Regions from separate parts of the Bacillus halotolerans genome, predicted to be linked through region 1. Evidence: a T-box and tRNA genes for the amino acid it is inferred to sense, from the RefSeq annotation. Region 1 holds a T-box; the other holds one or more tRNA genes.
What was found. The T-box of region 1 lies ahead of tyrS (tyrosine--tRNA ligase). A T-box ahead of a tRNA ligase gene usually reads a tRNA of that ligase, here a tRNA-Tyr.
Positions count from the first base shown of each region.

Region 2: it encodes a tRNA-Tyr, which carries the amino acid that the T-box ahead of tyrS (tyrosine--tRNA ligase) is inferred to sense. The anticodon was not compared.

Region 1 is NZ_CP029364.1:3,250,324-3,265,411, forward strand. Features, by position in the region: gene motP (flagellar motor protein MotP) at 1-695, shown strand, start outside; gene motS (flagellar motor protein MotS) at 685-1,413, shown strand; gene DIC78_RS16710 (acetoin utilization protein AcuC) at 1,425-2,591, opposite strand; gene DIC78_RS16715 (acetoin utilization AcuB family protein) at 2,588-3,232, opposite strand; gene acuA (acetoin utilization protein acetyltransferase AcuA) at 3,259-3,891, opposite strand; gene acsA (acetate--CoA ligase) at 4,052-5,773, shown strand; T-box leader at 5,828-6,069, shown strand; gene tyrS (tyrosine--tRNA ligase) at 6,118-7,386, shown strand; gene sr7p (small protein SR7P) at 7,518-7,646, shown strand; gene rpsD (30S ribosomal protein S4) at 7,668-8,270, opposite strand; gene DIC78_RS16745 (diguanylate cyclase domain-containing protein) at 8,565-10,307, shown strand; gene DIC78_RS16750 (GAF domain-containing protein) at 10,352-10,840, opposite strand; gene refZ (transcriptional regulator RefZ) at 10,970-11,605, shown strand; gene hisJ (histidinol-phosphatase HisJ) at 11,589-12,395, opposite strand; gene ezrA (septation ring formation regulator EzrA) at 12,592-14,280, shown strand; gene brnQ (branched-chain amino acid transport system II carrier protein) at 14,370-15,088, opposite strand, start outside.
Region 2 is NZ_CP029364.1:1,042,520-1,057,607, forward strand. Features, by position in the region: gene DIC78_RS05260 (spore coat protein) at 1-238, shown strand, start outside; gene DIC78_RS05265 (zinc-dependent alcohol dehydrogenase) at 259-1,395, shown strand; gene DIC78_RS05270 (hypothetical protein) at 1,436-1,633, opposite strand; gene spo0M (sporulation control protein Spo0M) at 1,787-2,563, shown strand; tRNA gene DIC78_RS05280 (tRNA-Leu) at 2,662-2,743, opposite strand; tRNA gene DIC78_RS05285 (tRNA-Leu) at 2,997-3,085, opposite strand; tRNA gene DIC78_RS05290 (tRNA-Cys) at 3,093-3,163, opposite strand; tRNA gene DIC78_RS05295 (tRNA-Gly) at 3,169-3,243, opposite strand; tRNA gene DIC78_RS05300 (tRNA-Gln) at 3,293-3,364, opposite strand; tRNA gene DIC78_RS05305 (tRNA-His) at 3,374-3,449, opposite strand; tRNA gene DIC78_RS05310 (tRNA-Trp) at 3,474-3,547, opposite strand; tRNA gene DIC78_RS05315 (tRNA-Tyr) at 3,553-3,637, opposite strand; tRNA gene DIC78_RS05320 (tRNA-Thr) at 3,660-3,732, opposite strand; tRNA gene DIC78_RS05325 (tRNA-Phe) at 3,738-3,813, opposite strand; tRNA gene DIC78_RS05330 (tRNA-Asp) at 3,826-3,902, opposite strand; tRNA gene DIC78_RS05335 (tRNA-Met) at 3,916-3,992, opposite strand; tRNA gene DIC78_RS05340 (tRNA-Val) at 4,000-4,075, opposite strand; tRNA gene DIC78_RS05345 (tRNA-Glu) at 4,085-4,156, opposite strand; tRNA gene DIC78_RS05350 (tRNA-Ser) at 4,191-4,282, opposite strand; tRNA gene DIC78_RS05355 (tRNA-Asn) at 4,288-4,362, opposite strand; rRNA gene rrf (5S ribosomal RNA) at 4,372-4,487, opposite strand; rRNA gene DIC78_RS05365 (23S ribosomal RNA) at 4,594-7,521, opposite strand; rRNA gene DIC78_RS05370 (16S ribosomal RNA) at 7,691-9,240, opposite strand; gene DIC78_RS05375 (nucleotidyltransferase-like protein) at 9,536-10,420, opposite strand; gene DIC78_RS05380 (YgzB family protein) at 10,628-10,981, shown strand; gene perR (peroxide-responsive transcriptional repressor PerR) at 11,012-11,449, opposite strand; gene bcp (thioredoxin-dependent thiol peroxidase) at 11,584-12,057, opposite strand; gene DIC78_RS05395 (glutamate-1-semialdehyde 2,1-aminomutase) at 12,209-13,498, shown strand; gene DIC78_RS05400 (aromatic acid exporter family protein) at 13,718-14,779, shown strand; gene DIC78_RS05405 (ABC transporter ATP-binding protein) at 14,854-15,088, opposite strand, start outside.

The DNA of each region.
Region 1 (15,088 bases):
TTATCGTAACAGGAGGGCTTTGCGCCGCTGTTTTTATCAGTTTTCCGCCGAGAGAGCTGAAAAAAACGCCCACTGTGTTAAAGCAGGCATTTATCCGCCAGGAAGACAATGTAAAAGATCTTGTGAAAACCTTCGTTTCCCTTTCCGATCATGCGCGCAAACATGGGCTTTTATCACTTGATGACCAGGCCAGAGAAATCAGAGATCCATTCTTGAAAAAGGGGCTGCTTCTGGCGGTTGACGGCTGGGATGAAGAAACGATTCGGCTTGTCATGGATTCAGAAATTGCAGCAATGGAGGAACGGCACCGCAAAGGCCGGCGTGTTTTGGAGAAGGCGGGGGAATTCGCTCCGGCGTGGGGCATGATCGGGACACTGGTCGGGCTGGTGCTGATGCTCAAAAACTTAAATGACCCTGATATGCTCGGTCCGAATATGGCTGTTGCACTTTTGACGACCTTATACGGATCATTGCTGGCAAACATGGTATTTAACCCGATTGCGGCTAAGCTCGAAGAAAAAACAGAAAGTGAAATCTTCATCAAACAGGTGATGGTGGAAGGTATCATCGGGATACAATCCGGAAAAAATCCGCGCAATCTGGAAAGCCAGCTCGTCGTTTTCAGTTCTCGGGAAGAATGGCGGAAGCAGCATAATCAAGTAAAGACAAAAAAGGGATCTGTACATGAAGCTTAGAAGAGACCGCTTTGAACGAAGGAATGGAAACGGGAAAAACAATCAATCATCCTCGGGCTGGATGGTCACCTTTACAGATCTGGTTACGCTGATCCTTGTGTTCTTTATTTTACTTTTTTCGATGTCGCAGATTGATCTGCAGAAATTTAAAGCAGCGGTGAACTCGATTCAAAAGGAAGGCAGCGGGCTTCAGCCAGACCAGACAGCCATCGATCAAAAAGACACGCCGTCAGCCGATGCAAAGAAGCAAGAGAATCAGCAGGATCAACTGCTGCAAAAAGTGAATACATACATTCAAGAGCACCAGCTGAAGGCGAAAATGACAGCAAAGCGGGATGAACGCGGTGTCGTGCTCGTTCTTCAGGAAGCGGTGCTGTTTGATTCAGGCGAGGCTAAAGTGTTGGAAAATGCTGAAACGCTTCTTCACCAAATTGCAGTTCTTCTTCAGACTATTCCAAATGATATTCAGGTGGAGGGCCATACAGACAGCCGAAATATTTCAACGTACAGGTATCCGTCCAACTGGGAGCTATCCGCAGCACGGGCAAGCGGAGTGATTCAATATTTCACATCAAAAGAGAAACTCCCGTCGAAGCGATTTATCGCTGTTGGCTATGCGGATACAAAGCCTGTAAAGGATAACAAAACAAATGAACACATGAAGGAAAACAGACGTGTAGAAATCGTCATCAAAAAATCAAAAACGACCTCTTCGTGAAGGTCGTTTTTTTATTTTGTTTTTTCCTGACGCTCTGATCGTATCGCGTATAACGCTTTGCTGACGGTTTGGGCATTTTTTTCTGTAATTTCTGGCTTGCGTGGAATCGGCGGATATAAATCGGCGGGATCGCTCCAACTGGACGGAAGGGTGACTGGGCATTGCTTTTGCCATTTTGCGATCCATTCAGATGGAATGTCATGTCCCGGATCGATCCCTTTCATTTCAAGCCATACTCGGGCCCAGGCACGGGGCACCACACGCCAAATATCATATCCGCCTCCTCCGACGGCGATCCATCTTCCGCCGCAATATTGATGCGCTAAAGCGTGAGCGAGCCGCGGAATCTGTTCGTAAATGGCAATCGTTGCTGACAAATGCGTCAGAGGATCGTAGTAATGGGCATCAGCTCCATTTTGGCTGATAATCACATCCGGCTGAAAATAAGCGGCGATTTCTGAAGCTGCTGTCTGGTAAGCCTCAATAAATGAATCATCCTCCGTAAAAGCATCAAGCGGGATATTAAAGGAATATCCGTAGCCTTTTCCGCTGCCTTTTTCCTGAATCTGACCGGTTCCGGGGAATAAATATCGTCCCGTTTCATGAATGGACAGGGTGCATACGTTGGGATTATCATAAAACGCAAATTGCACACCGTCTCCGTGATGGGCGTCCGTATCAATATACAGCACCTTGGCTTGATATTTTTTCTGAATATACTGAATCGCTACAGCGCTGTCGTTGTATATGCAAAATCCAGAAGCCCTTCCGCGAAACCCGTGGTGCAGGCCTCCCCCAAGGTTGGCAGCATGCAGTGCTTGTCCAGACATGACATAATCCGCAGCTGTTAAGGTTCCGCCGACTAATAGTGAGGCAGCTTCATGCATGCCTGCAAAGACGGGTGTATCTTCAGTGCCGAGCCCGTAGCTTTCCCCTTCTTCGGGTGGAAGTTTTCCGGCGCCGGCAAGCTGTACTGCCTGAATATAATCGTCCGTATGCACAAGAGCCAGCTCATCTTCCGCCGCAAGCCGGGGACTGACGATATCCCCCTCGTCAAAGGCATCCATCGATTTGAGCAAATCATATGTCAGCAGAACACGCTGCTGATTAAAGGGGTGCTCCTGATGAAACATATAAGTCTGATAAGAGGGAGAATAAATAAACACACTGTCCCTCATAGCTGATCCCTGTGCTCTGACGGCCATACGATGAGATGCCCGTTTTTTTGCAATTCCTGCAAAAACGGCAGCGGATTCATCGTCTTGACACGGAATACAAGCACTTTTGCGCCGGAATCGTCATGGGGATAGACAAGAACGCTCAGTATTTTTACCTGAAGTCTTTGGCAGAGGCTGCTGATATCGGCGAGGCTTTTTGTGATGTCATTTACTTTTATCTCAACCTGCGATCCGGGCTGGTCAGCGCCTGTCAGCTTCACAAAAGTCCGCAGCAAATCGGTTTTTGTCAGAATGCCGATTAACTTGTGATGCTGCACGACTGGAAGGCAGCCGATGCCGTGCTCGTAGAAAACTGCTGATATTTCTTCAACAAAATCAAGCGGATGGGCGCACACGACGTCTTTTTTCATAATGGATTCAACGCTTCGTGTGAGAAAACGGCTGCGTTTGCTTTCTTCAAATATGCTGGGGCTGGCCTGTTTCATATCTCTGTCTGTAATCATCCCAATCACATGGCGGTCTTCATTAATAACAGGCAAATGCCTGATATGAAATTCCTTCAGCTTGTGTATTGCCGTTTCAAGCGTATCCGTTTTCGTTAATGTGATGACATCCTTTTTCATGATTTGCTCAACAATCATTATCTTTTCCCCTTTGTCAGTGTCAGTTAATACATATAACGATGATAAAAACGGAGCCTGTCAAATCGTTCAATTGATTCCTGGCTGACGTTTTTTCCGATGCGCGCCATCAGGCAGTTCGCAGGATGGGAGCTGATCTCTGGCTCATCGGTGGCAAACCAGACCAATCCGCCTGCGTTCATCATTTTCTCCATGATCTTTCTGTACTCCCACACATCCTTTTTCATCCCTTTTAAATCCCAATGCCAGTAATATTCTGTCGTCATCACAATGTAGTTCTCCATTTGTTCGTCCATCATGCTGACGGTCAGAAGCGTTTTTCCGACAGAACATCCCCGGTATTCCGGCGCCACCTCAATGGCTCCGAGCTCAAGCAAATCCTCCATATTTCCTTCTGACCATCTTTCGAGCGGGTCAGGGTATAGATACGTTACATAGCCGACAATGGCCTGGCCGTCTCTGGCAATGATAATGCGTCCCTCAGGAAGGCCGGCAATATCGACTAATGCTTCATGCTGTTCCCGGGGCGGCCGAAATGCGGTCAAATCCTTATGAAACTCATAACCTGCCAAGTCTTCTGGAGAGACAGGCCCTTCTATCAGTAAGGAGCCGGTTGCTGTTTTGATGTTTGCAGAGTGATATGTTTTATGATGTTCCACTGATTCACCGTCCCATCAATTTCTATAAAAAATACATGCCTCCTTTAAGAATAACAAATTATAAAGCGTTTTCAACATGGTTTATATTTTAAAAATTGAGAAGAATATGAATATATACTATAATAAATGTGACAACTTCAGCAAAGGGGGATGTTTTGACATGAATTTGAAAGCGTTACCAGCTATAGAGGGGGATCATAACCTAGAAAACTACGATGAAACGTATCGGCAATTTGATTGGTCCGAAGCGGAAAAACATTTCTCTTGGCATAAGACAGGGAAATTGAACGCGGCTTATGAAACGATAGACCGCCACGCCGAATCTTTTCGGAAAAACAAAGTAGCGCTTTATTATAAGGACGCAAAACGGGATGAAAAATACACATTTAAAGAAATGAAAGAAGAAACAAACAGAGCCGGGAATGTACTGAGACGGTATGGAAATGTGGAAAAAGGGGACCGCGTTTTTATTTTTATGCCGAGATCACCCGAGCTTTATTTTATTATGCTAGGCGCTATCAAAATCGGCGCAATCGCCGGGCCGTTATTTGAAGCGTTTATGGAGGGGGCTGTTAAGGACCGGCTGCAAAACAGCGAGGCAAAGGTTGTCGTCACGACGCCTGAGCTTTTGGAAAGGATTCCGGTTGAAAAGCTGCCTGATTTACAGCATATATTCATAGTCGGCGGCCAGGCTGAAAAGAGAGGAACAAACATCATTCATTATGATGAAGTGGCTAAGCATGAGAGCACAAGACTGGACATTGAATGGATGGACAGGAAAGACGGCTATTTGCTTCACTATACATCAGGATCTACGGGTACGCCGAAGGGTGTGCTTCATGTCCATGAGGCGATGGTTCAGCAGTATCAGACAGGAAAATGGGTCCTTGATTTAAAGGAAGAGGACATTTATTGGTGCACGGCCGACCCAGGCTGGGTGACTGGAACGGTGTACGGGATTTTTGCGCCGTGGCTGAACGGAGCGACAAATGTTATTGTCGGCGGACGATTCAGCCCGGAAAGCTGGTATGGAACGATTGAGCAGCTTGGCGTAAACGTCTGGTACAGCGCGCCGACTGCCTTTCGAATGCTGATGGGAGCCGGAGATGAGATGGCTGCCAAATATGATCTGACTTCACTCCGCCATGTGCTGAGTGTCGGTGAACCTTTAAACCCGGAAGTGATCAGATGGGGGCATAAAGTTTTTCATAAACGGATTCATGATACATGGTGGATGACAGAGACGGGCGGACAGCTGATCTGCAACTATCCTTGCATGGATATTAAACCAGGCTCGATGGGAAAACCGATTCCCGGTGTAGAAGCAGCAATCGTTGACAATCAGGGGAACGAGCTTCCGCCGTATCGAATGGGGAACCTCGCCATTAAAAAGGGCTGGCCATCTATGATGCACACGATTTGGAACAACCCTGAAAAATACGAATCTTATTTTATGCCTGGCGGATGGTATGTGTCTGGTGATTCTGCCTACATGGATGATGAAGGGTATTTTTGGTTCCAAGGCAGAGTGGACGATGTCATCATGACCTCCGGTGAGCGCGTCGGACCATTTGAAGTGGAAAGCAAGCTTGTCGAACATCCGGCAATTGCGGAGGCGGGGGTCATTGGAAAACCTGATCCCGTGCGCGGCGAAATCATCAAAGCCTTTATCGCTCTCAGAGAAGGGTTTGAGCCATCTGATAAACTGAAGGAAGAAATCCGCCAATTTGTCAAACAAGGTCTTGCAGCCCATGCGGCTCCGCGTGAAATTGAATTTAAGGATAAGCTGCCAAAAACACGGAGCGGTAAAATCATGAGACGTGTGCTGAAGGCGTGGGAACTGAATCTTCCGGCCGGAGACCTGTCAACGATGGAGGATTAAAAGGCGCCGTTGACACGGGATTTTATTTATGTTAAAAATGATATAGCTTCATATGAAAAGGTAAAGATTGAGACAAGTAGAATATCCTTACGTTCCAGAGAGCTGATGGCCGGTGAAAATCAGCACAGACGGATATATCGAATACACTCATGAACCGCTTTTGCAAACAAAGCCGCTCAGGCTTTCAGTAGTGAAAGAACGGACCTGATCCGTTATCAGGCAAAGTGATAAGAGCGAAAAGCTGTATGTATGCTCTTATTAGTAGGGTGGTACCGCGATAATCAATCGTCCCTTCGTTTACACGAAGGGGCGTTTTTATTTTATTAAAAAAGGAGCTTTATCTCATGACAAACTTACTTGAAGACTTATCCTTCCGCGGATTGATTCAGCAAATGACGGATGAAGAAGGACTGAATAAACAGCTGAACGAAGAAAAAATCCGCCTGTACTCAGGCTTTGATCCGACAGCAGACAGCTTGCATATCGGGCACCTGCTGCCCATTTTAACACTCCGCCGTTTTCAGCTTGCGGGGCACCATCCGATTGCGCTTGTGGGCGGCGCGACGGGTTTAATCGGCGATCCGAGCGGAAAAAAAGCTGAGCGTACATTAAACACGGCTGATATCGTTGTCGAATGGTCGCAAAAAATCAAAAATCAGCTTTCAAGATTTCTTGATTTTGAATCAGCGGAAAATCCAGCTGTTATGGCAAATAACTACGACTGGATCGGAAACATGAATGTGATCGACTTCCTTCGTGACGTCGGCAAAAACTTCGGCATCAATTACATGCTGGCAAAAGATACAGTCAGCTCCAGAATCGAATCCGGCATCTCTTACACGGAATTCAGCTACATGATTCTTCAATCTTATGATTTCTTAAACCTGTACAGAGAGAAAAACTGTAAGCTGCAAATCGGCGGAAGCGATCAATGGGGCAACATTACAGCTGGCCTTGAGCTGATCAGAAAATCTGAAGAAGAAGGAGCAAAAGCATTCGGTCTTACCATTCCGCTTGTAACGAAAGCGGACGGCACAAAATTCGGAAAAACCGAAGGCGGCGCAATTTGGCTTGATAAAGAAAAAACGTCCCCATATGAGTTCTATCAATTCTGGATCAATACAGACGACCGTGATGTAGTGAAATATTTAAAATACTTCACGTTCCTTTCAAAGGAAGAAATCGAAGAATATGCTGAAAAAACTGAAACAGCACCTGAAAAGCGTGAAGCGCAAAAACGCCTGGCAGAAGAAGTGACAGCGCTCGTTCACGGACGCGAGGCACTGGAGCAAGCGATTAATATTTCCCAAGCATTGTTCAGCGGCAATATTAAAGAGCTTTCTGCCCAAGACGTAAAAATCGGTTTTAAAGATGTGCCTTCTCTAGAAAAAGACAGCGCTGAAGAACTGTCACTCGTAGATGTGCTGGTTGAATCGAAACTGTCACCGTCTAAACGCCAAGCCCGTGAAGATATTAAAAACGGAGCCGTTTACATTAACGGTGAACGCCAGACAGAAATTGACTATATCTTATCTGCTGAAGACCGCATTGAAGATCAATTTACTGTTCTGCGCCGCGGGAAGAAAAAATACTTCCTTGTCACATATAAATAAGAAAAAAACATCCTTTGCTTAATTGGCAAAGGATGTTTGTGGTTTAGCGCATAGGAATTTGAGGGAAAGAGTATATTAGATAGGGCAAACACGACCATTCACCACCTTTTCAATAGGAGGGAGAGCTCACCGTGAATCTCATGTGTACGATCGCCAAAGAAAGATTGCAGCGGGATTATTGGGAGCAGCAGGCCAGAGAAAGTGTTGTCCAGCAGGAAACGGTAGAAGAATCAGACGAAAAAAAACTCCCAACCGCATAGCGGCTGGGGTTTTTTAAACGATTAACGAGAGTAGAACTCAACGATAAGCGCTTCGTTAATTTCCGGAGCAAGTTCAGAACGCTCTGGAAGACGAGTGAATGTACCTTCAAGCTTTTCAGCGTCGAAAGTAAGGTATTCAGGAACGAAGTTGTTTACTTCAACAGATTCTTTGATGATAGAAAGGTTTCTTGATTTTTCGCGAACACCGATTGTTTGACCAGCTTTTACTTGGTAAGACGGGATGTCAACGCGGCTTCCGTCTACAGTAATGTGGCCATGGTTAACCAATTGGCGAGCTTGGCGGCGAGTACGCGCTAAACCTAGCTTGTACACAACGTTATCAAGACGAGAATCTAAAAGAATCATGAAGTTTTCGCCGTGTTTACCAGTCATTTTTGCAGCTTTGTCAAACAATGTACGGAATTGACGTTCGTTTACACCGTACATGTGACGAAGCTTTTGCTTTTCTTGCAATTGCAAACCGTATTCTGATAATTTTTTACGTTGTCCTGGGCCGTGTGGACCTGGAGCGTAAGGGCGTTTTTCTAATTCTTTTCCTGTTCCGCTAAGAGAGATTCCTAGACGGCGGGACAGTTTCCAAGATGGACCTGTATAGCGAGCCATAATGTGACTCCTCCTTTGGTTTTATTTTTGTGGAAAATAAAAACCGTCTGTTCTATTCGACCATGGACATTTTGTTTTCATGTATCCTCGCTCCAGCAGCAGAGAGTTACACGATACACCTTACTGATAAGGAACAAAATGAAAACATAGAAGCTGAACAAAAAGGCTGCAATATTTCACACAAAGGTCATTATATAATTTATTTGTTTTGAAGTCAACCATTCATCCATTATCGCTTTGCTGTTTATGATATAATAAACAAAAATTAGTGGTAAACTTTTTAGGTGATAAAACATGATAGAACAAACAAAAGATCAATTACCCGCCTTTCGTTATCATATGCTCGATTTTTTATTAACCAAATCTGTAAAGGTCTCATTCACCGACTCTCTTTTATGGCTGACATCGGCTATTCAAACATATTTTCCATCACTTTGCGTATCCCTTTTACCGTCTCCATCTGATCACATGGCACAAATGGCAGAGGATGAAGTGCATTTTTCTGCATCGAAAATAAATGCCTCATTTTATGTTATCGAGGATCATGTCTCCGGCAGGAGCTTTCATTTAACATGCAGGCAGGACGGAGTGTTTCCGGAAGAGCTTCCGGATTTGATTTCTTCTTTTTTGAATCAGTCAATGAAACAGGAAAGACTTTATATCAAAACAATCTATCAAAAAAAGATATACAAGATGACAGAACTGTTCCATTCGCTGCTCGACCAGACGGAAGTGTTGAAGAAGCTTCTTGAAAGCTTACACACCACGTTTCCCCTGTTTCAATTTTCTCTGTTTATTTCTCATGATCAGGACCAATGTATAGGTGTTCCTGCAAAGGAACTGTATATGGAAGGGGAAGATGCCGATTCCTTTGCGCTTAAAGTCTATCTATCCGGGAACATTTTGCGGAAAAATGAAACGGTCGCTTACATCCCAATTAAAGGGCAGCAGGGAACGTACGGCGTTCTGATGGCAGGTGGGGCGGGAGACAGTCCTCTTACCGACGTGTACCTTGATGAAATGTCACTGATAGCAAATGCGGCGGGAAAGGCGTTTGAAAATGCCCAGCTCTATGAACAATCCAAAACAAGTATTGCAAACTTGGAATTAATTAATGAAACATCGCGCCGTCTCAACCAGCGGCTGACGCTGACGGATACGATGAACGATCTTGCTGTGAGAATGGCTGAATCATTTCATGCTGAAGAAGTGGGTTTTTTCCATATTGACCATTTTGAACATCAGACACTGCTTCCCGGGAGCACAGCATTTTTTAAAGAAACGAAGTCGTCTGATATATATAATGAAATAAAAGAAAAACTGTACGAAGGTGAGAATGGCGTTTTTATCGGAAATGGACAGTCTGTGTTTGGAAAAGCCGGATACGGTTCACTTATGGCTGTTCCGATGATGGAGAATGACCAGCTCCTGGGATTTGCCGTTTTGCTGAAAAAGGAAATGTACGCTTTTACATTTGAAATGTACAAGCTGTTCCAAGCGCTGATTCATCACGCAACGCTGGCTGTGACCAATTCGATGCTTCGCGACCGCCTTGAGCATCTGGTGAAAACGGATCAGTTGACAGAGCTGTATTCAAGAGTCTATTTAGATGAAAAAATTCAATACAGCATGAAAATTCATCAAAAAGGCGTTTTTATTCTTGTTGATATTGATAATTTTAAAAATGTAAATGATACGTACGGACATCAGACAGGGGACGAGATTTTAATACAGGTCGCTTCCGTTATCAAAAGCAATATTCGAAAGCATGATGTCGGCGCCCGCTGGGGGGGCGAGGAGCTGGCGGTTTACCTTCCGAATGTGACGGTTGCTGTCGGGAAACGGATTACCGAAAGGCTTGTTTGTGCGGTGAGAAAAAGCACGAAGCCTGAGGTGACGATTTCATGCGGAATCTCCTGCTGGGACTCAGAATCGAAAAAATCCTTGAAGGAGCTTGTTCACGAGGCCGACGAAGCGCTTTACACCGCGAAACGCAGCGGGAAAAACCGTTTGATGATTCACGAGTCGATAAAATGAAAAAAGCCCAAAACGCTACATGTTTTGGGCTTTTGTTGTATGCTCTACACTAAAGCTTTTTCAAGGATTTCTGCAAATTGTGTAAGATACTTTTCATCGATCTCATCAAATCGGTTTTTGACAGGGCTGTCAATGTCCAAAACGCCGACTAGGTTTCCGTCTACATGAATCGGAAGCACAATTTCTGATTGAGATGCTGCATCACAGGCGATATGTCCCGGAAATGCGTTTACATCCGCAACTCGCTCTACTTTTCCGTTTGCATATGCTGTTCCGCAAACGCCTTTGCCGAAAGGAATACGGACACATGCCGGCAGACCTTGAAATGGCCCTAACACAAGCTGTCCTTCCCCTTCTTTAGCAAAATAGAAACCGGCCCAGTTGACCTCAGGCAATGAATGATAAAGCAGTGCTGACGCATTTGCGTAGTTTGCAATTTGGTCTGTTTCGTCTTCTGTTATGGCTTCGAGCTGTTTGAGCAGAAGCTGGTAGTCTTTTTCTTTATCTCCAGATTGTTGTTCGACATGAAACATGGAAAACCCTCACTTTTTCTATAATATAAAACAAAATCCCGGCTTTTCTGCCGGCATTTGTCGATAAGTTCTTACAGGAACAGCCGGTCTCCGCCTTGAATTTGTAACAAGAGGAAGGAGTGAGCCGGTATGAAAGTAAGCACCAAAGACAAAATTATTGAATCTGCTGTCATGCTCTTTAACCAAAAAGGATTTTCTGGCACATCTGTCCGTGAAATTGCAAAGTCAGCTGATGTAAATGTTGCGCACATCTCCTACTATTTTAAAGGCAAAGGAGGTTTGATGGAACACTTAGTTTCAGAGTTTTACGAAGGCTACAATAAAACACTTGAAACAGCGGCAGGCAACATCTCTTTTCAAAGCACGCAGGAACAGCTTCTCCAATTGGTTTTCGATATTTTATCCTATCAGCATAACAATCGTCAATTAACTCGGTTTGTCTACCGGGAAGTCACCATTGATTCGACTTTAATAAGGGAAATAATGTCGACGTACCTGATGAAGGAAAAGTATATCTTCCAGCTGATTATTGAGGAAGGAGAAAAACAGCGAGAACATTTAACGCTGCCGCTGCCTCATTTTATTCTTCAATTAAAATCTCTCTTGATGATGCCCTATCTCCAGCCTCAATATATTTCAGAAGTGCTCTATATGCAGCCGCACGAGCCGTACTTTTATAAAATGTATTTTGAGGAAATCAAGATTTGGATCAGAAGCGTATTCCGGACAGGAGACATGCGGTCACAAATTAGCGCAGTTCAGTAAATTTCTCATACGCGTATCCGACATCACCCGCTTGATGGGCATCAGACCCGAATACAAGCGGGATGTTTTTTTGCTTCGCCGCCTCAATCATCCAATCCTCCAGATAAATATCCCCCGCGTATGTTTTTCTCAGACCTGATGTATTAAAGTCGAGCTCCATTCCGTTTTCCTTGACAGCGTTCAGGCACTCAGAAGCAAGTCTGTGAATATGATCGGACATTTTATAAGGAAACAGCCTGATGAATTTTTTAACGAGTGTGATGTGACCGACTCTTTTTGGCTTATAGGCGCCGAGAGATGCTACAATAGAAGAATAAATGCTGCGGTAATACAGTTCATATACAGCTTCGATGCTTCCGCACTCTGAGATCAGCTTTTTAAATGTATGCTCATCATAGTCGAGGCACAGATAAGACGAGCTTGTGCGCAAAAAATGAACGGATAAGATGCTGTCATCTAAAAATGGGCCGTATGTATTCAGAAACGATTTGATTTCATCTTCGTATTCAGCAATATAATCGACCTCAAGCCCGGTCCGTATGTCAAGCTGTCCGCGATATTCTTTTTTTAATCCGGAAATTTCATTAATGTAGCGTTCCAAAGAGGCTTGCGCCATCGCGCTGTCTTTTTGCGGTGTCGGATCGGTAAAAGAGGGAGGCAAAGGAGCGTGCTCTGTAAACGTAATTGATTGAAAGCCTTTTTTTATCGCTTCCTCCGCATATTGTCTGAGTGTGTCTGTTGTTCCGTGAGGGCAAAATGGTGTGTGAATATGTCCGTCTCGCTTTAGCATTGGTGTCACCCCGTGAAAAAATAGTCAAATCCTGCCGATTTTGCACAAAAAGTTTTTGATTTCTGCTCAAAAAATGTTGGTTACATGGTATCATAATAACAATGAAAACGACAGTTTTTCTCAATACATATCCTGAAATCTTTCTGAATAAATAAAACACCCTGACAGATTAAGGTTAACAGCAAGGGGGCTCATTATGGAGTTTGTCATTGGATTATTAATTGTACTGCTCGCGCTGTTTGCGGCGGGCTACTTTTTCAGGAAAAAAATCTACACGGAAATTGATCGTTTGGAATCTTGGAAGATTGAAATTCTCAATCGATCGATAGTGGAAGAAATGTCCAAAATTAAACATCTGAAAATGACGGGGCAGACAGAAGAGTTCTTTGAGAAATGGCGTGAAGAATGGGATGAGATTGTCACTGCCCATATGCCGAAAGTTGAAGAGCTCCTTTACGATGCCGAAGAATGCGCGGACAAATACCGGTTTAAAAAAGCCAATCAAGTGCTCGTTCATATCGACGATCTCCTGACAGCGGCGGAATCGAACATTGAAAAGATACTCCGGGAAATCAGCAATCTCGTCACAAGTGAAGAAAAGAGCCGCGAAGAGATTGAACAGGTAAGAGAACGCTACTCAAAGTCCCGAAAAAACCTGCTGGCATACAGCCACCTTTACGGAGAGCTTTATGACAGCCTTGAAGCAGATCTTGACGAGATTTGGAGCGGGATCAAACAGTTTGAAGAAGAGACAGAGGGCGGGAACTATATTACTGCAAGAAAAGTTCTCCTTGAGCAGGACCGCAATCTAGAACGGCTTCAGTCGTACATAGATGATGTGCCGAAACTGTTAGCCGACTGCAAGCAGACGCTGCCGGGCCAGATTGCAAAGCTCAAAGACGGATATCGCGAAATGAAAGAGAAAGGGTATAAGCTTGAGCATATCCAGATTGATAAGGAACTGGAAAACCTGTCAAATCAGCTGAAACGGGCAGAACATGTTTTGATGACTGAGCTGGATATTGATGAAGCATCTGCCATACTGCAGCTCATAGACGAAAATATTCAATCTGTTTACCAGCAGCTCGAGGGTGAAGTTGAAGCAGGCCAATCTGTGTTAAGCAAAATGCCTGAGCTGATCATTGCTTACGATAAGCTGAAAGAAGAGAAGGAGCAGACAAAGGCGGAAACTGAACTGGTGAAGGAAAGCTACAGACTGACAGCTGGTGAGCTAGGCAAACAGCAGGCCTTTGAAAAGCGCATTGATGAAGTCGGCAAGCTGCTTGCGTCAGTAAAAGATAAGCTGGATGCAGAGCATGTCGCCTACTCTCTTTTAGTTGAAGAGGTTGCATCAATTGAGAAGCAGATTGAAGAAGTGAAAAAAGACCATACGGATTACCGTGAAAAGCTGCAGGCTCTTAGAAAAGAAGAACTGCAGGCGAGAGAGACACTTGGCAATCTGAAAAAAACAATTTCTGAAACAGCAAGACTGCTGAAGACAAGCAACATCCCGGGCATCCCGAGTCATATTCAAGAGATGCTGGAAAACGCGCATCATCACATTCAAGAAACGGTCAATCAATTAAACGAAATTCCTTTAAATATGGAAGAGGCCGGAGCCCATCTGAAACAAGCGGAAGATATCGTGAACAGGGCAAGCCGGGAATCAGAGGAACTGGTAGAGCAGGTTATGCTGATTGAAAAAATCATTCAGTTCGGAAACCGATTCAGAAGCCAGAACCATATTTTATCTGAACAGCTGAAAGAAGCGGAAAGACGGTTTTACGCTTATGATTATGAAGAATCCTATGAAATTGCGGCTGCAGCTGTAGAGAAAGCTGCGCCAGGTGCTGTGAAAAAAATAAAAGCTGATTTATCCGCTTAAATTCAGATCGTAAAAAAGAGCCCGCAGTTTATGAGCGGGCTCTTTTTTATTAAAAAAACGCCTGCGCAGTAACGCAGGCGACCATAACATTAACTTATTTCTTTAAGCTGCTGTTTGGATGTACCGATGAAAAAGGTAAGAATATAGCCGATAATGGCGGCGATGATTCCAGGAATCACCCAGCCGATGCCAAGGCTGTATAGCGGCAGATTGTCATTTAAAAACGTATTTAGAGCTCCGAGCGAAAAGCCGGCTGCTTTTATTCCGTCTAAAATACTGAATAATCCTGTACCGATTAAGCATGCAATGTAAACTTCACGTCTTTCTTTAAAGAGCTTATCAATAAATGAAAGAACGATAATGACAATGGCAAGCGGATAAATAGCTGATAAAATAGGAACTGAAAAAGCGATAATTTGAGCAAGCCCGAAATTAGAAATCATCAAGCTGAATAAAGTGACGATGGTAACGACAACTTTATATGATAACGCAGGGATAAGCTTTGAAAAATATGTGCCGCAAGAAGTGACAAGCCCAACGCTTGTGGTTAAACACGCGACTGTGATAGCTGATCCAAGTACGATATTTCCTAATGAACCGAATAAATAATGGGACGATGCTGATAAAATTTTAGCTCCTTCACCAACAGGCCCGATTGCGTTTGTGCTTGTTGCACCTAGGTAGGCCAGAGAAACATAAATGAATGTCAGCCCTAATGCAGCAATTATTCCGGCTTTAATACAAGCTGCCGCAAGAGCTTTTGATTGTGTAACGCCTCTGCTTTTCACAGCATTTACAACGACAACAC
Region 2 (15,088 bases), 1.9 Mb from region 1:
GGAAACCGCAAGCCCAGAACTCAGAACAGCATTGCGCAATCAATTAGACGCAGCTATTTACCTGCACGGAGAACTATCACAGCTCATGATGGAAAAAGGCTGGCTTTTCCCTTCTGACTTGGACAAACAATTTCAAATCGATATGAAATCAGCACAAACAGCCGTTGATATCGCCGGGCTAAAACTTTTCCCCGATAACACGAACCGTCTCGGAACATTCGCAACGCCCGATCACTAAACAATAAGGAGACATCATGAATGAAAGCTGTTACTTATCAAGGCATTAAAGACGTCCGCGTCAAAGAGGTAAAAGCGCCAGAAATCAAAAAACCTGATGATATCATCGTCAAACTGACAACCACAGCAATCTGCGGATCTGATTTACACCTAATTCACGGCATGGTTCCCAATTTTCCTGAAGATTATATCATCGGCCATGAACCAATGGGCATTGTTGAAGAAACAGGCCCCGACGTTCACAAGGTTAAAAAAGGCGATCGTGTCATCATACCGTTTAACGTCAGCTGCGGCGAATGTTTTTTCTGCAAAAACCAGCTTGAAAGCCAATGTGACAATTCAAATGCAAACGGCGAAGTCGGTGCTTATTTTGGCTATTCAGACTCAGCAGGCGGCTATCCCGGAGGCCAGGCTGAATACATGCGCGTCCCCTATGCTAACTTCACTCCCTTTAAACTTCCTGATGACTGTGAAGTAGAAGATGAGAAATTGGTATTGCTTTCAGACGCTATGTCGACAGCCTATTGGAGCGTAGACAACGCAGGAGTAAAAGAGGGAAATACCGTCATTATTCTCGGCTGCGGTCCTGTCGGGCTGCTCGCGCAAAAATTCGCATGGATGAAAGGCGCCAAAAGAGTCATTGCAGTGGATTATGTAGACTATCGCCTTCAGCACGCAAAAAAAACAAACAATGTAGAAATCGTTAATTTCGAGCATCACGAAAACGCTGGTTCATATTTGAAAGAAATCACACAGGGCGGTGCAGATGTCGTCATCGACTGCGTCGGAATGGACGGCAAAATGTCCCCGCTTGAATTTCTCGCCACCGGTGTTAAAATGCACGGCGGAGCCATGGGTGCGCTGGTAACGGCGGCACAGGCTGTCAGAAAATGCGGCACAATTCAAGTGACAGGTGTGTACGGAATGAGATACAATGCATTTCCATTTGGAGACATCTTCCAAAGGAACGTAAATATTAGAACCGGCCAAGCCCCCGTCATTCATTATATGCCGTACCTGTATGAACTGATTGCTACAGGTAAAGTAGATCCGGGCGACATCATCACACATGTTCTGCCGTTAGATCAAGCAAAGCACGGTTATGAGGTGTTTGATACGAAAACAGACGGAGCCATTAAAGTGCTTCTTAAACCATAAAAAAAGACGGTCTCTCATTTTGAGAAGCCGTCTCTCTATTTTATTGCTCCACTCTTCTTAACGCTTCGTTTACTGTTTCTTTTATAAACGCGTCTTCCCCGGTCAAACTGTCTAATCTGAGTTCACCGCTTCTCAGTCTTTCTGAAAGATTGTTAATGTCCTCCTCGACTGTGATTTGCAGCTCACCAGCTAAAAACATTCTATGTAATTCATCAGCGACCATCGTTTCTTTATTCATTCATATCTCCTCCTATACTTAAGCATCACTTTTAGTCTGTCCCTCAGATAAACGAATATAGGAAAAAAGGTTCATTTATTTCAAAATAAATGAACCTTTTTTCCTTCTTCCCACGTATAACTGTTGAGAAAAAGAAAAAGGGGAAGATCTAATATGTCATTTTTTAAGAAACTTGCCGCAAGTGCCGGCATCGGTGCAGCAAAAGTCGATACCATTTTGGAGAAAGATGCGTATTGTCCAGGAGAAGAAGTCCGCGGAACTGTACATGTAAAAGGCGGGAAAATCGCCCAGGATATCCGTTATATTGATTTACAGCTCAACACAAGATATGTCATTGTAAAAGACGATGAAGAGCGCCGGAAACACGCAACAATTCATTCTTTTCGGGTAACTGGTTCATTCACCATTCAGCCTGGGGAAGAACATCAATTTCCGTTCTCCTTCATCCTGCCTCTTGATACACCGATTACTGTAGGGAAGGTAGAAGTCGCAGTAGTGACAGACCTTGACATTCAAGGCGGTATTGATAAATCAGATCACGATCGTATCTTCGTAGAAGCACATCCTTGGGTTGAAAATGTATTAGAAGCAATTGAGAACCTTGGCTTCCGTCTTAACGAAGCAGACTGTGAACAGGCATCTTACTTCCAGCGCCGTCTGCCTTTCGTTCAAGAATTTGAGTTTGTTCCAACATCAGGCTATTACCGTCAGATGCTTGATGAATTAGAGCTTATTTTTCTTTTAGAGGAAGACGGTTTAGAAATTATTTTCGAAGTTGATCGCCGGGCAAGAGGCCTGCGTGGATGGCTGGAAGAGATGTATAATGACGGAGAGCAGCTCGTACGTGTCCGTTTCAGACAATCAGAGCTTGATGATATCGAACAACTTGAAGAGGTCTTAGAAGAGATCATCGACCAATATGCTGAGTAAATAACAAAAAGGAGCCTCTGCTTATTAATATAGGCTCCTTCTTTTAATAAAAACGAAACCCCGTTTCTTACATAAGTAAGAAACGGGGTTCTTTTGTATACCGGTGGTCGGGGTCGAACCGACACTCCAGAAGGAACACGATTTTGAGTCGTGCGCGTCTGCCAATTCCGCCACACCGGCAAGTTTTACGTCGTATCTAACCGACGAATATAAATATATCATGGATATGATAAAGTGTCAATGTATTTCAAAAAGTTTTTTGGGGAATATAATAATAAAGGGCTAAAGCGACTTTTTATGAAATACAGCCCAATGCTTACATCGACACTTTCATACAATAAAAAAATGATCTACATAAGTAGATCATTGATATGATTAGCTTCATTATATTTTCAAGCACAAACACCAATTTAACTTATCAAGTAAGTAAAATTGGTGCCGAGGGCCGGACTTGAACCGGCACGGTAGTCACCTACCGCAGGATTTTAAGTCCTGTGTGTCTGCCAATTCCACCACCCCGGCAAAAGAAAGGCGACACCCGGATTCGAACCGGGGATAAAGGTTTTGCAGACCTCTGCCTTACCACTTGGCTATGCCGCCGTAATTGGAGCGGAAGACGGGATTCGAACCCGCGACCCCCACCTTGGCAAGGTGGTGTTCTACCACTGAACTACTTCCGCATCTTAAGGGACTTAATACATTATATTCAATTGATATAAAAAAGTGAGACTGGGCTAGCTGGATTCGAACCAACGCATGACGGAGTCAAAGTCCGTTGCCTTACCGCTTGGCTATAGCCCAATGATAATATGGGGCGATTGATGGGAATCGAACCCACGAGTGCCAGAGCCACAATCTGGTGCGTTAACCACTTCGCCACAACCGCCATAATCTCAAGATGTCATAAATTTGGCAGGGGCAGTAGGAATCGAACCCACACCGGAGGTTTTGGAGACCTCTGTTCTACCGTTAAACTATGCCCCTATAAATGGTGGAGGGGGGCAGATTCGAACTGCCGAACCCTGAGGGAGCGGATTTACAGTCCGCCGCGTTTAGCCACTTCGCTACCCCTCCACATTAAGTTTTGAAAAAACAGTGCCGGCAAGAGGACTTGAACCCCCAACCTACTGATTACAAGTCAGTTGCTCTACCAATTGAGCTACACCGGCATAGGTGGTGGCTCGGGACGGAATCGAACCGCCGACACACGGATTTTCAGTCCGTTGCTCTACCAACTGAGCTACCGAGCCTTATTATTTAAATGGCGGTCCGGACGGGACTCGAACCCGCGACCTCCTGCGTGACAGGCAGGCATTCTAACCAACTGAACTACCGGACCATTTGATTTTAATTGGTTGCGGGGGCAGGATTTGAACCTGCGACCTTCGGGTTATGAGCCCGACGAGCTACCGAACTGCTCCACCCCGCGATGATAATGGTGGAGGATGACGGGCTCGAACCGCCGACCCTCTGCTTGTAAGGCAGATGCTCTCCCAGCTGAGCTAATCCTCCATCATATAATGACCCGTACGGGATTCGAACCCGTGTTACCGCCGTGAAAGGGCGGTGTCTTAACCGCTTGACCAACGGGCCCAGACTTTCAATTGTGATTATGTATAAATATCAGTGGCGGAGAGCAAGGGATTCGAACCCTTGAGACGGAGTTGACCGCCTACACGATTTCCAATCGTGCTCCTTCGACCACTCGGACAGCTCTCCAATAATGGCTCCGCAGGTAGGATTCGAACCTACGACCGATCGGTTAACAGCCGATAGCTCTACCACTGAGCTACTGCGGAATGAAGTCTGCCTGGCGATGTCCTACTCTCACAGGGGGAAACCCCCGACTACCATCGGCGCTGAAGAGCTTAACTTCCGTGTTCGGCATGGGAACGGGTGTGACCTCTTCGCCATCATCACCAGACAATCTCAGTGACATTTAACATTATACTATGTATATCTTGAAAAGTCAAGAGTTTTTTTGAGATATTCTCTCAAAACTAGATAACAGGTGTGACATCATTAGAAATTAGGTTAAGTCCTCGATCGATTAGTATCTGTCAGCTCCATGTGTCGCCACACTTCCACCTCAGACCTATCAACCTGATCATCTTTCAGGGATCTTACTTCCTTGCGGAATGGGAAATCTCATCTTGAGGGGGGCTTCATGCTTAGATGCTTTCAGCACTTATCCCGTCCGCACATAGCTACCCAGCGATGCCCTTGGCAGAACAACTGGTACACCAGCGGTGCGTCCATCCCGGTCCTCTCGTACTAAGGACAGCTCCTCTCAAATTTCCTGCGCCCGCGACGGATAGGGACCGAACTGTCTCACGACGTTCTGAACCCAGCTCGCGTACCGCTTTAATGGGCGAACAGCCCAACCCTTGGGACCGACTACAGCCCCAGGATGCGATGAGCCGACATCGAGGTGCCAAACCTCCCCGTCGATGTGGACTCTTGGGGGAGATAAGCCTGTTATCCCCGGGGTAGCTTTTATCCGTTGAGCGATGGCCCTTCCATGCGGAACCACCGGATCACTAAGCCCGACTTTCGTCCCTGCTCGACTTGTAGGTCTCGCAGTCAAGCTCCCTTGTGCCTTTACACTCTGCGAATGATTTCCAACCATTCTGAGGGAACCTTTGGGCGCCTCCGTTACCTTTTAGGAGGCGACCGCCCCAGTCAAACTGCCCACCTGACACTGTCTCCCCGCCCGATAAGGGCGGCGGGTTAGAAGGTCAATACAGCCAGGGTAGTATCCCACCGATGCCTCCACCGAAGCTGGCGCTCCGGTTTCCAAGGCTCCTACCTATCCTGTACAAGCTGTACCAACATTCAATATCAGGCTGCAGTAAAGCTCCACGGGGTCTTTCCGTCCTGTCGCGGGTAACCTGCATCTTCACAGGTACTATAATTTCACCGAGTCTCTCGTTGAGACAGTGCCCAGATCGTTGCGCCTTTCGTGCGGGTCGGAACTTACCCGACAAGGAATTTCGCTACCTTAGGACCGTTATAGTTACGGCCGCCGTTTACTGGGGCTTCAATTCGCACCTTCGCTTACGCTAAGCGCTCCTCTTAACCTTCCAGCACCGGGCAGGCGTCAGCCCCTATACTTCGCCTTACGGCTTCGCAGAGACCTGTGTTTTTGCTAAACAGTCGCCTGGGCCTATTCACTGCGGCTCTCTCGGGCTTGCACCCTAACAGAGCACCCCTTCTCCCGAAGTTACGGGGTCATTTTGCCGAGTTCCTTAACGAGAGTTCTCTCGATCACCTTAGGATTCTCTCCTCGCCTACCTGTGTCGGTTTGCGGTACGGGCACCTCTCACCTCGCTAGAGGCTTTTCTTGGCAGTGTGGAATCAGGAACTTCGCTACTATATTTCGCTCGCCATCACAGCTCAGCCTTATGGGAAACGGATTTGCCTATTTCCCAGCCTAACTGCTTGGACGCGGATATCCAATACCGCGCTTACCCTATCCTCCTGCGTCCCCCCATTGCTCAAATGGTGAGGAGGTGGTACAGGAATATCAACCTGTTGTCCATCGCCTACGCCTTTCGGCCTCGGCTTAGGTCCCGACTAACCCTGAGCGGACGAGCCTTCCTCAGGAAACCTTAGGCATTCGGTGGAGGGGATTCTCACCCCTCTTTCGCTACTCATACCGGCATTCTCACTTCTAAGCGCTCCACCAGTCCTTCCGGTCTGGCTTCACAGCCCTTAGAACGCTCTCCTACCACTGTTCGAAGAACAGTCCGCAGCTTCGGTGATACGTTTAGCCCCGGTACATTTTCGGCGCAGAGTCACTCGACCAGTGAGCTATTACGCACTCTTTAAATGGTGGCTGCTTCTAAGCCAACATCCTGGTTGTCTAAGCAACTCCACATCCTTTTCCACTTAACGTATACTTTGGGACCTTAGCTGGCGGTCTGGGCTGTTTCCCTTTCGACTACGGATCTTATCACTCGCAGTCTGACTCCCAAGGATAAGTCATTGGCATTCGGAGTTTGACTGAATTCGGTAACCCGGTAGGGGCCCCTAGTCCAATCAGTGCTCTACCTCCAAGACTCTTACCTTGAGGCTAGCCCTAAAGCTATTTCGGAGAGAACCAGCTATCTCCAGGTTCGATTGGCATTTCACCCCTACCCACACCTCATCCCCGCACTTTTCAACGTGCGTGGGTTCGGGCCTCCATTCAGTGTTACCTGAACTTCACCCTGGACATGGGTAGATCACCTGGTTTCGGGTCTACGACCACGTACTCATGCGCCCTATTCAGACTCGCTTTCGCTGCGGCTCCGCATCTTCTGCTTAACCTTGCACGGGATCGTAACTCGCCGGTTCATTCTACAAAAGGCACGCCATCACCCGTTAACGGGCTCTGACTACTTGTAGGCACACGGTTTCAGGATCTCTTTCACTCCCCTTCCGGGGTGCTTTTCACCTTTCCCTCACGGTACTGGTTCACTATCGGTCACTAGGGAGTATTTAGCCTTGGGAGATGGTCCTCCCGGATTCCGACGGAATTTCACGTGTTCCGCCGTACTCAGGATCCACTCTGGAGAGAACGAAGTTTTGACTACAGGGCTGTTACCTCCTATGGCGGGCCTTTCCAGACCTCTTCATCTACCTCGTTCCTTTGTAACTCCGTATAGAGTGTCCTACAACCCCAAGAGGCAAGCCTCTTGGTTTGGGCTAATCCCGTTTCGCTCGCCGCTACTCAGGGAATCGCATTTGCTTTCTCTTCCTCCGGGTACTTAGATGTTTCAGTTCCCCGGGTCTGCCTTCTCATATCCTATGAATTCAGATATGGATACCACTCCATTACGAGTGGTGGGTTTCCCCATTCGGAAATCTCCGGATCAAAGCTTGCTTACAGCTCCCCGAAGCATATCGGTGTTCGTCCCGTCCTTCATCGGCTCCTAGTGCCAAGGCATCCACCGTGCGCCCTTTCTAACTTAACCGTTAAAAAGAATCACTATGTGATATCTTGTGTTACTAATTGAATGTGATGTCTACTGTTATCTAGTTTTCAAAGAACACGTTTCGAAGGAATGATCCTTCAAAACTAAACAAGACAGGGAACGTTCTGTTTATAAGACCCAAGGTCTTATATTCCGTAAATATCCTTAGAAAGGAGGTGATCCAGCCGCACCTTCCGATACGGCTACCTTGTTACGACTTCACCCCAATCATCTGTCCCACCTTCGGCGGCTGGCTCCATAAAGGTTACCTCACCGACTTCGGGTGTTACAAACTCTCGTGGTGTGACGGGCGGTGTGTACAAGGCCCGGGAACGTATTCACCGCGGCATGCTGATCCGCGATTACTAGCGATTCCAGCTTCACGCAGTCGAGTTGCAGACTGCGATCCGAACTGAGAACAGATTTGTGGGATTGGCTTAACCTCGCGGTTTCGCTGCCCTTTGTTCTGTCCATTGTAGCACGTGTGTAGCCCAGGTCATAAGGGGCATGATGATTTGACGTCATCCCCACCTTCCTCCGGTTTGTCACCGGCAGTCACCTTAGAGTGCCCAACTGAATGCTGGCAACTAAGATCAAGGGTTGCGCTCGTTGCGGGACTTAACCCAACATCTCACGACACGAGCTGACGACAACCATGCACCACCTGTCACTCTGCCCCCGAAGGGGACGTCCTATCTCTAGGATTGTCAGAGGATGTCAAGACCTGGTAAGGTTCTTCGCGTTGCTTCGAATTAAACCACATGCTCCACCGCTTGTGCGGGCCCCCGTCAATTCCTTTGAGTTTCAGTCTTGCGACCGTACTCCCCAGGCGGAGTGCTTAATGCGTTAGCTGCAGCACTAAGGGGCGGAAACCCCCTAACACTTAGCACTCATCGTTTACGGCGTGGACTACCAGGGTATCTAATCCTGTTCGCTCCCCACGCTTTCGCTCCTCAGCGTCAGTTACAGACCAGAGAGTCGCCTTCGCCACTGGTGTTCCTCCACATCTCTACGCATTTCACCGCTACACGTGGAATTCCACTCTCCTCTTCTGCACTCAAGTTCCCCAGTTTCCAATGACCCTCCCCGGTTGAGCCGGGGGCTTTCACATCAGACTTAAGGAACCGCCTGCGAGCCCTTTACGCCCAATAATTCCGGACAACGCTTGCCACCTACGTATTACCGCGGCTGCTGGCACGTAGTTAGCCGTGGCTTTCTGGTTAGGTACCGTCAAGGTACCGCCCTATTCGAACGGTACTTGTTCTTCCCTAACAACAGAGCTTTACGATCCGAAAACCTTCATCACTCACGCGGCGTTGCTCCGTCAGACTTTCGTCCATTGCGGAAGATTCCCTACTGCTGCCTCCCGTAGGAGTCTGGGCCGTGTCTCAGTCCCAGTGTGGCCGATCACCCTCTCAGGTCGGCTACGCATCGTTGCCTTGGTGAGCCATTACCTCACCAACTAGCTAATGCGCCGCGGGTCCATCTGTAAGTGGTAGCCGAAGCCACCTTTTATGTTTGAACCATGCGGTTCAAACAAGCATCCGGTATTAGCCCCGGTTTCCCGGAGTTATCCCAGTCTTACAGGCAGGTTACCCACGTGTTACTCACCCGTCCGCCGCTAACATCAGGGAGCAAGCTCCCATCTGTCCGCTCGACTTGCATGTATTAGGCACGCCGCCAGCGTTCGTCCTGAGCCAGGATCAAACTCTCCGATAAATGGATCGCAGATTAAGTTCCACACATCCTGTGGCAACATCTGCGTGATCTGCATCGTGCAGACCTCAGTTTGACTGACTACGCACATCGCTGTGCGATTTATAATAAAACTTGAATTAACAGGTACGTTTTGTCTTGTTTAGTTTTCAAAGATCATCCACCACTTCTTTAAGAAGCGACTTTTTCAGTATAACATTTCGACTTTGTTTTGTCAAATGTTTTTTATTTTATTTCTCCGCCGCTGTGAGCTTATTTTTTCAGAAGCGCATCAGCGACGTTTAATAATATACCATGCTCAGGAATCAGAGTCAACATCTTTTTTAAAAGAATATCCTCGATGAAAGACAGCCTGTCCCTTGGTTTCAATTCGGCACACGCTGATAAGACCTTTTTCTGTCAGGTAATCAAGCATGACGCCAAGGTCTTGAGTAAAATGTTTTAAGCCAGGATGCTGAAGAAGCTCGCTAAATTGCCAGATGTCCTTTTCTTTCATCACTTCGAAAAGATGTGCTGAACCAATCTCAGCTTTAGAATGAATCAGAAAATCATTTGCTAAGAATAATAATTCAAGCCTTTTTTCCAAGCTTTCGTGGCTTTCAATCAGCTCGGAATATAATTTGTACACTTGAGGCTCCATCTGACGCACTTGACTCCACACAGTGGTTTCCGGATGGAATCCTCTGTCGATTACTTCAATACGTGCTAGATGATGCAATGCATGGACTACTGCATTGTAGGCATCTAAAAATTGATTGGCTTCAAAGAAAGCTTTTCCTTCAACGTATCTTCTAATTAACTTGCCGTATTCAAGGCCGATCTTCAGTTTACGTTCTGCAAACGGAAAAGTATTAAGCCTGTCGATAAGCTCAGCAATATACTCATTGCGGTCAAACATAACTCTTCCGTTTACAATCCAATCTATGATTCTCCTATTTGTGCCGAGCAAAATCCATTCTTGAACCTGAGCATCAGTTATCACATGCAAAGAGGCTGTTTTGTGATCAAATTCATAATGCTTTATAAAAACAGGCTTATCAGACTGCTTTACAATGACAAGCAAAGCGGCATCAAAGTTGTCTGTTATGGAAGACGTTTTGTTTCTTCTCTCAATCATAATAACAGCCAATGTATTGGGATGACTTGCTCTTTCTTGGTAAATTGGACGGAGAAGATTTTCCATCACTATTCCTCCAATGCAATTGTTCAATTTTTTTATTCTCTATTTGATTCAATTCTATGGGTTAAATCGAAATTCCTTTTTTCTAAACACATTGAACTATTATAAACAATTTCAAAGCAAGTCTCCATATTTAAATTCCATTTCAAACGAAAACATGAAGAAAATACCATCGGGTTTGTGCTATATTTAATTCAGAGGGGGATGGACATGGCGAAATACTCCAGCAAAATTAATAAAATCAGAACGTTTGCGTTAAGTTTGGTTTTCGTTGGGTTTATCATTATGTACATCGGGATCTTTTTTAAGGAATCCGTTTTGCTTTCGAGTTTGTTTATGATACTTGGGCTTTTATCTATCGGGCTCAGCACGGTTGTTTATTTTTGGATCGGCATGCTCTCGACCAAAGCGGTTCGGGTCATTTGTCCGGGCTGTAAAAAAGAGACCAAGGTTTTAGGCAGAGTAGATATGTGTATGCATTGCAGAGAGCCGCTGACTTTAGATCAAAGCTTAGAAGGAAAAGAATTTGATGAGTCTTATAATAAGAAGAAAATGTCGAAATAAATAAGCTGACCGTTTCGCGGTCAGCTTATTTTAATGGTTTTCTTTTTTTGAACACTCTTGGCAGACGCCGTAAATTTCTAAACGGTGGTGGCTTACTTTAAAGCCGGTCACATGTGCAGCAAGCTGCTCTACTTCATCAAGGCCGGGATAGTGGAAGTCCACAATTTTACCGCAGCTTTCACAAATGGCGTGATAGTGATCGGATGTAACAAAATCAAATCTGCTGGAAGCATCACCATATGTGAGCTCTTTTACCAGGCCGGATTCCCGGAACACACGCAAGTTGTTATATACCGTCGCTACGCTCATGTTAGGAAATTTCCCTTCCAGAGCTTTATATATATCGTCCGCTGTTGGATGAGCCATAGAGTTAACGAGATATTCCAGAATCGCATGACGTTGAGGAGTAATGCGAACTCCGGTTTCCTTCAACGTTTCTAAGGCTTCTTTTAGTTCATGTGCAGCCATCCGTCATGCACCTCTCTTCTAAAAAAGATTCTTACATTATAATGTTTATAATTAGTGTAACTCTTTTTACGATAATTTGTCAATTGATATTAGGGTGAAAGTTGCAGCATATGCTATGAGGCTGATTGACGATTTTACTTTCCCGACATATCTTTCAGCGTCTGGAGCGCTTCGGCTACATGGTCTTTCACTTTTACCTTTCTCCATTCTTTAATGAGCCGGCCTTCTTTGTCAATTAAAAAAGTGGAGCGTTCAATCCCCATATATTCTTTTCCGAAGTTTTTCTTCAGTTTCCATACATCAAACGCCTCCGCCAGCTTGTGCTCGTCATCGACAAGCAGCAAAAACGGCAGATTATGCTTCTCTTTAAATTTCCCGTGTTTTTCCTCGCTGTCCGGGCTGACGCCGATAATCACAGCATCCAGCTCAGCGAAGTTTTCGTGGCTGTCACGAAAATCGCACGCTTCAGTTGTGCATCCCGGTGTCATGTCTTTTGGATAAAAGTAAAGGACGATATACTTCCCTTCATAATCCGATAATTTTACTATCTCCCCATGATCGCCTTTCAACTCAATATCAGGCGCTTTTTGTCCGATTTCAATAGTCATTTCTTTACCTCCGGATGTTTTTGTATTAAGCGTATCCAATTCTTGTCCAGATTACAACTATGACCCTGTATCTTGAGCCTGAATCCGTTGTTCTTGTCTGGAAGCATGCTACAATAGAGGGGACGCAAGGAGATATAGGAGGTTATTATTTTTGTATACAAAATCAGTTGAACTTCACCGTGAAGCATTAGAGCATATTGTCGGCGGTGTAAACAGCCCTTCAAGATCATATAAAGCAGTTGGCGGGGGTTCTCCTGTTGCAATGGAGAAAGCAAATGGCGCTTATTTTTGGGACGTCGACGGAAACAAATACATTGATTATTTGGCGGCTTACGGGCCAATCATCACCGGACATGCCCACCCGCATATTACAGAGGCGATTAAAAAAGCCGCGGAAAACGGTGTATTATATGGAACACCGACAAAACATGAGGTTACTTTTGCAAAGATGCTGAAGGAAGCCATCCCTGCTATGGATAAAGTAAGATTCGTCAATTCAGGGACAGAAGCTGTGATGACGACCATCCGTGTGGCTCGTGCTTACACAGGCCGCACCAAAATCATTAAATTTGCAGGCTGTTATCACGGCCATTCAGATCTTGTGCTCGTAGCGGCCGGCTCCGGTCCGTCTACTCTGGGCACACCTGACTCAGCCGGTGTACCGAAAAGCATTGCAAACGAGGTCATTACAGTTCCATTTAATGATATTGACAGCTACAAAGCGGCCTTAGAGAAATGGGGCAGTGAAATCGCAGCGGTTCTCGTTGAACCGATTGTCGGCAACTTCGGTATCGTTGAGCCAAAAGAAGGTTTCTTAGAACAAGTAAACGAACTGACACACAATGCGGGCGCCCTCGTTATTTATGATGAAGTCATTACTGCTTTCCGCTTTATGTATGGCGGTGCACAGGATCTTTTACAGGTGAAACCGGATTTAACTGCACTCGGAAAAATTATTGGCGGCGGACTTCCAATTGGAGCCTATGGCGGCAAACAAGAAATTATGGAGCAAGTCGCACCGCTCGGCCCTGCATATCAGGCAGGAACAATGGCCGGAAACCCCGCTTCTATTTTATCTGGCATTGCTTGCCTGGAAGTGCTGAAAGAGGAAGGCGTGTATGAAAAGCTTGACCATCTTGGCGCTATGCTTGAGGAAGGCATTTTGGCACACGCAGAAACCTACGGCATCACAATAACAGTCAATCGGTTAAAGGGTGCGCTGACGGTATACTTCTCTGATGAGAAAGTAGAAAATTACGATCAGGCAGAACGCAGTGACGGTGAAACATTCGCTACGTTTTTCAAGCTGATGCTGGAGCGCGGCATTAATCTCGCACCTTCTAAATATGAAGCGTGGTTTATTACAACAGCGCATACAGAGCAGGATATTAAAGATACGCTTGCTGCTGTTGAGGATGCTTTTAAACATCTTAAAAAGTAATATTGCACATCCCCGGACAGGAGCTTAAAGCTCCTGTTTTTTTGTACTTTTAAAAAGCGTGTAAGATTTTGGTCATTTTCTTGAAAAATAGCTTGAATAATTGTATTGATCCCTGTATATTACTTAATTGTTTAGCAAATAAACTCACAGGGAATTTTAAGGATTAGCCATTTGCTAGGTCAAACAATTTACTATAGAAAGGAATGCACGCACAAACCAATGAAACTTGGTGCCCGCATTTTCAAAACAGGGATCGCGATTACGCTGGCTCTTTATTTAGCTTCGTGGATCGGACTTCCCGCACCGATTTTTGCTGGGATTGCAGCGATATTTGCGATCCAGCCGTCAATTTACCGCTCTTTTCTTATTATTATTGATCAGGTTCAGGCAAATATTATCGGAGCTGTTATCGCCACAGTGTTCGGTCTTATTTTCGGACCCAGTCCGATTATGATCGGATTGACAGCAGTTATTGTTATTACCATAATGCTGAAGCTTAAAATTGAACATACGATTTCGATTGCTCTTGTTACAGTTATTGCGATTTTAGAATCTGCCGGTGACGACTTCTTAATGTTTGCGCTGATCAGAACAAGCACAGTCATTTTAGGGGTACTTTCTTCCTTTATCGTCAACCTGGTGTTCCTGCCGCCTAAGTACGAAACAAAGCTGATTCATAACACAGTCGAAAACACTGAAGAAATTATGAAATGGATCAGGCTGATTATGCGCCAGTCAACAGAGCATTCGATTTTGAAAGAGGATATTGAAAAACTGAAAGAGAAAATGATCAAGCTTGATCAGACATATCTTCTATATAAAGAAGAAAGAAGCTACTTTAAGAAAACGACTTACGTGAAATCAAGAAAACTTGTCCTGTTCAGACAGGCGATAATAACCGCAAACCGGGCGCTCGACACGCTGAAGAAGCTGCATCGCCTGGAAAACGAGATTTATCATATGCCTGAAGAGTTTCAGGAAACACTGACTGAAGAACTTGATTACCTGCTTCATTGGCACGAGCGGATTTTGATGAGGTTTGTCGGCAAAATTAAACCGCATGATGATACAGATGAAGAAGGCATCCAATACAAACAGCTGCTGACAAAGTCATTCCTTAGAAACCAGCGCAACTCAGATGATGAGCTTCTTGATTATAATATGCTTAATATTATGGCAAGCGCTGTGGAATACCGCGAGCAGCTTGAACATTTAGAAACACTTATTACAAGCTTTCAAACGTACCATCCGAAAGACTGCGAATTGGAAATAGAAGAGTAACCCGGTTCACATCACCGGGTTTTTTTCATACAAAAAAATCTTATATCCTTAATCAAAGGATATAAGATCGATGTTTAGTTCAAGTTTTGGATTGTGAATAAGTGCTTGTATTGACTGTCATAATCCATCAGTTCATCATGGGTTCCGGTTTCGATGATTGTTCCGTTTTCCATGACGACAATTTTATCCGCATGTGTGATGGTTGATAAGCGGTGGGCCACAACAAAAGTTGTTCTGTCCTTCGCCAGCTTGTCCATCGCTTCTTGAATGTAGTGCTCACTTTCAAGATCCAAAGCTGAAGTAGCTTCA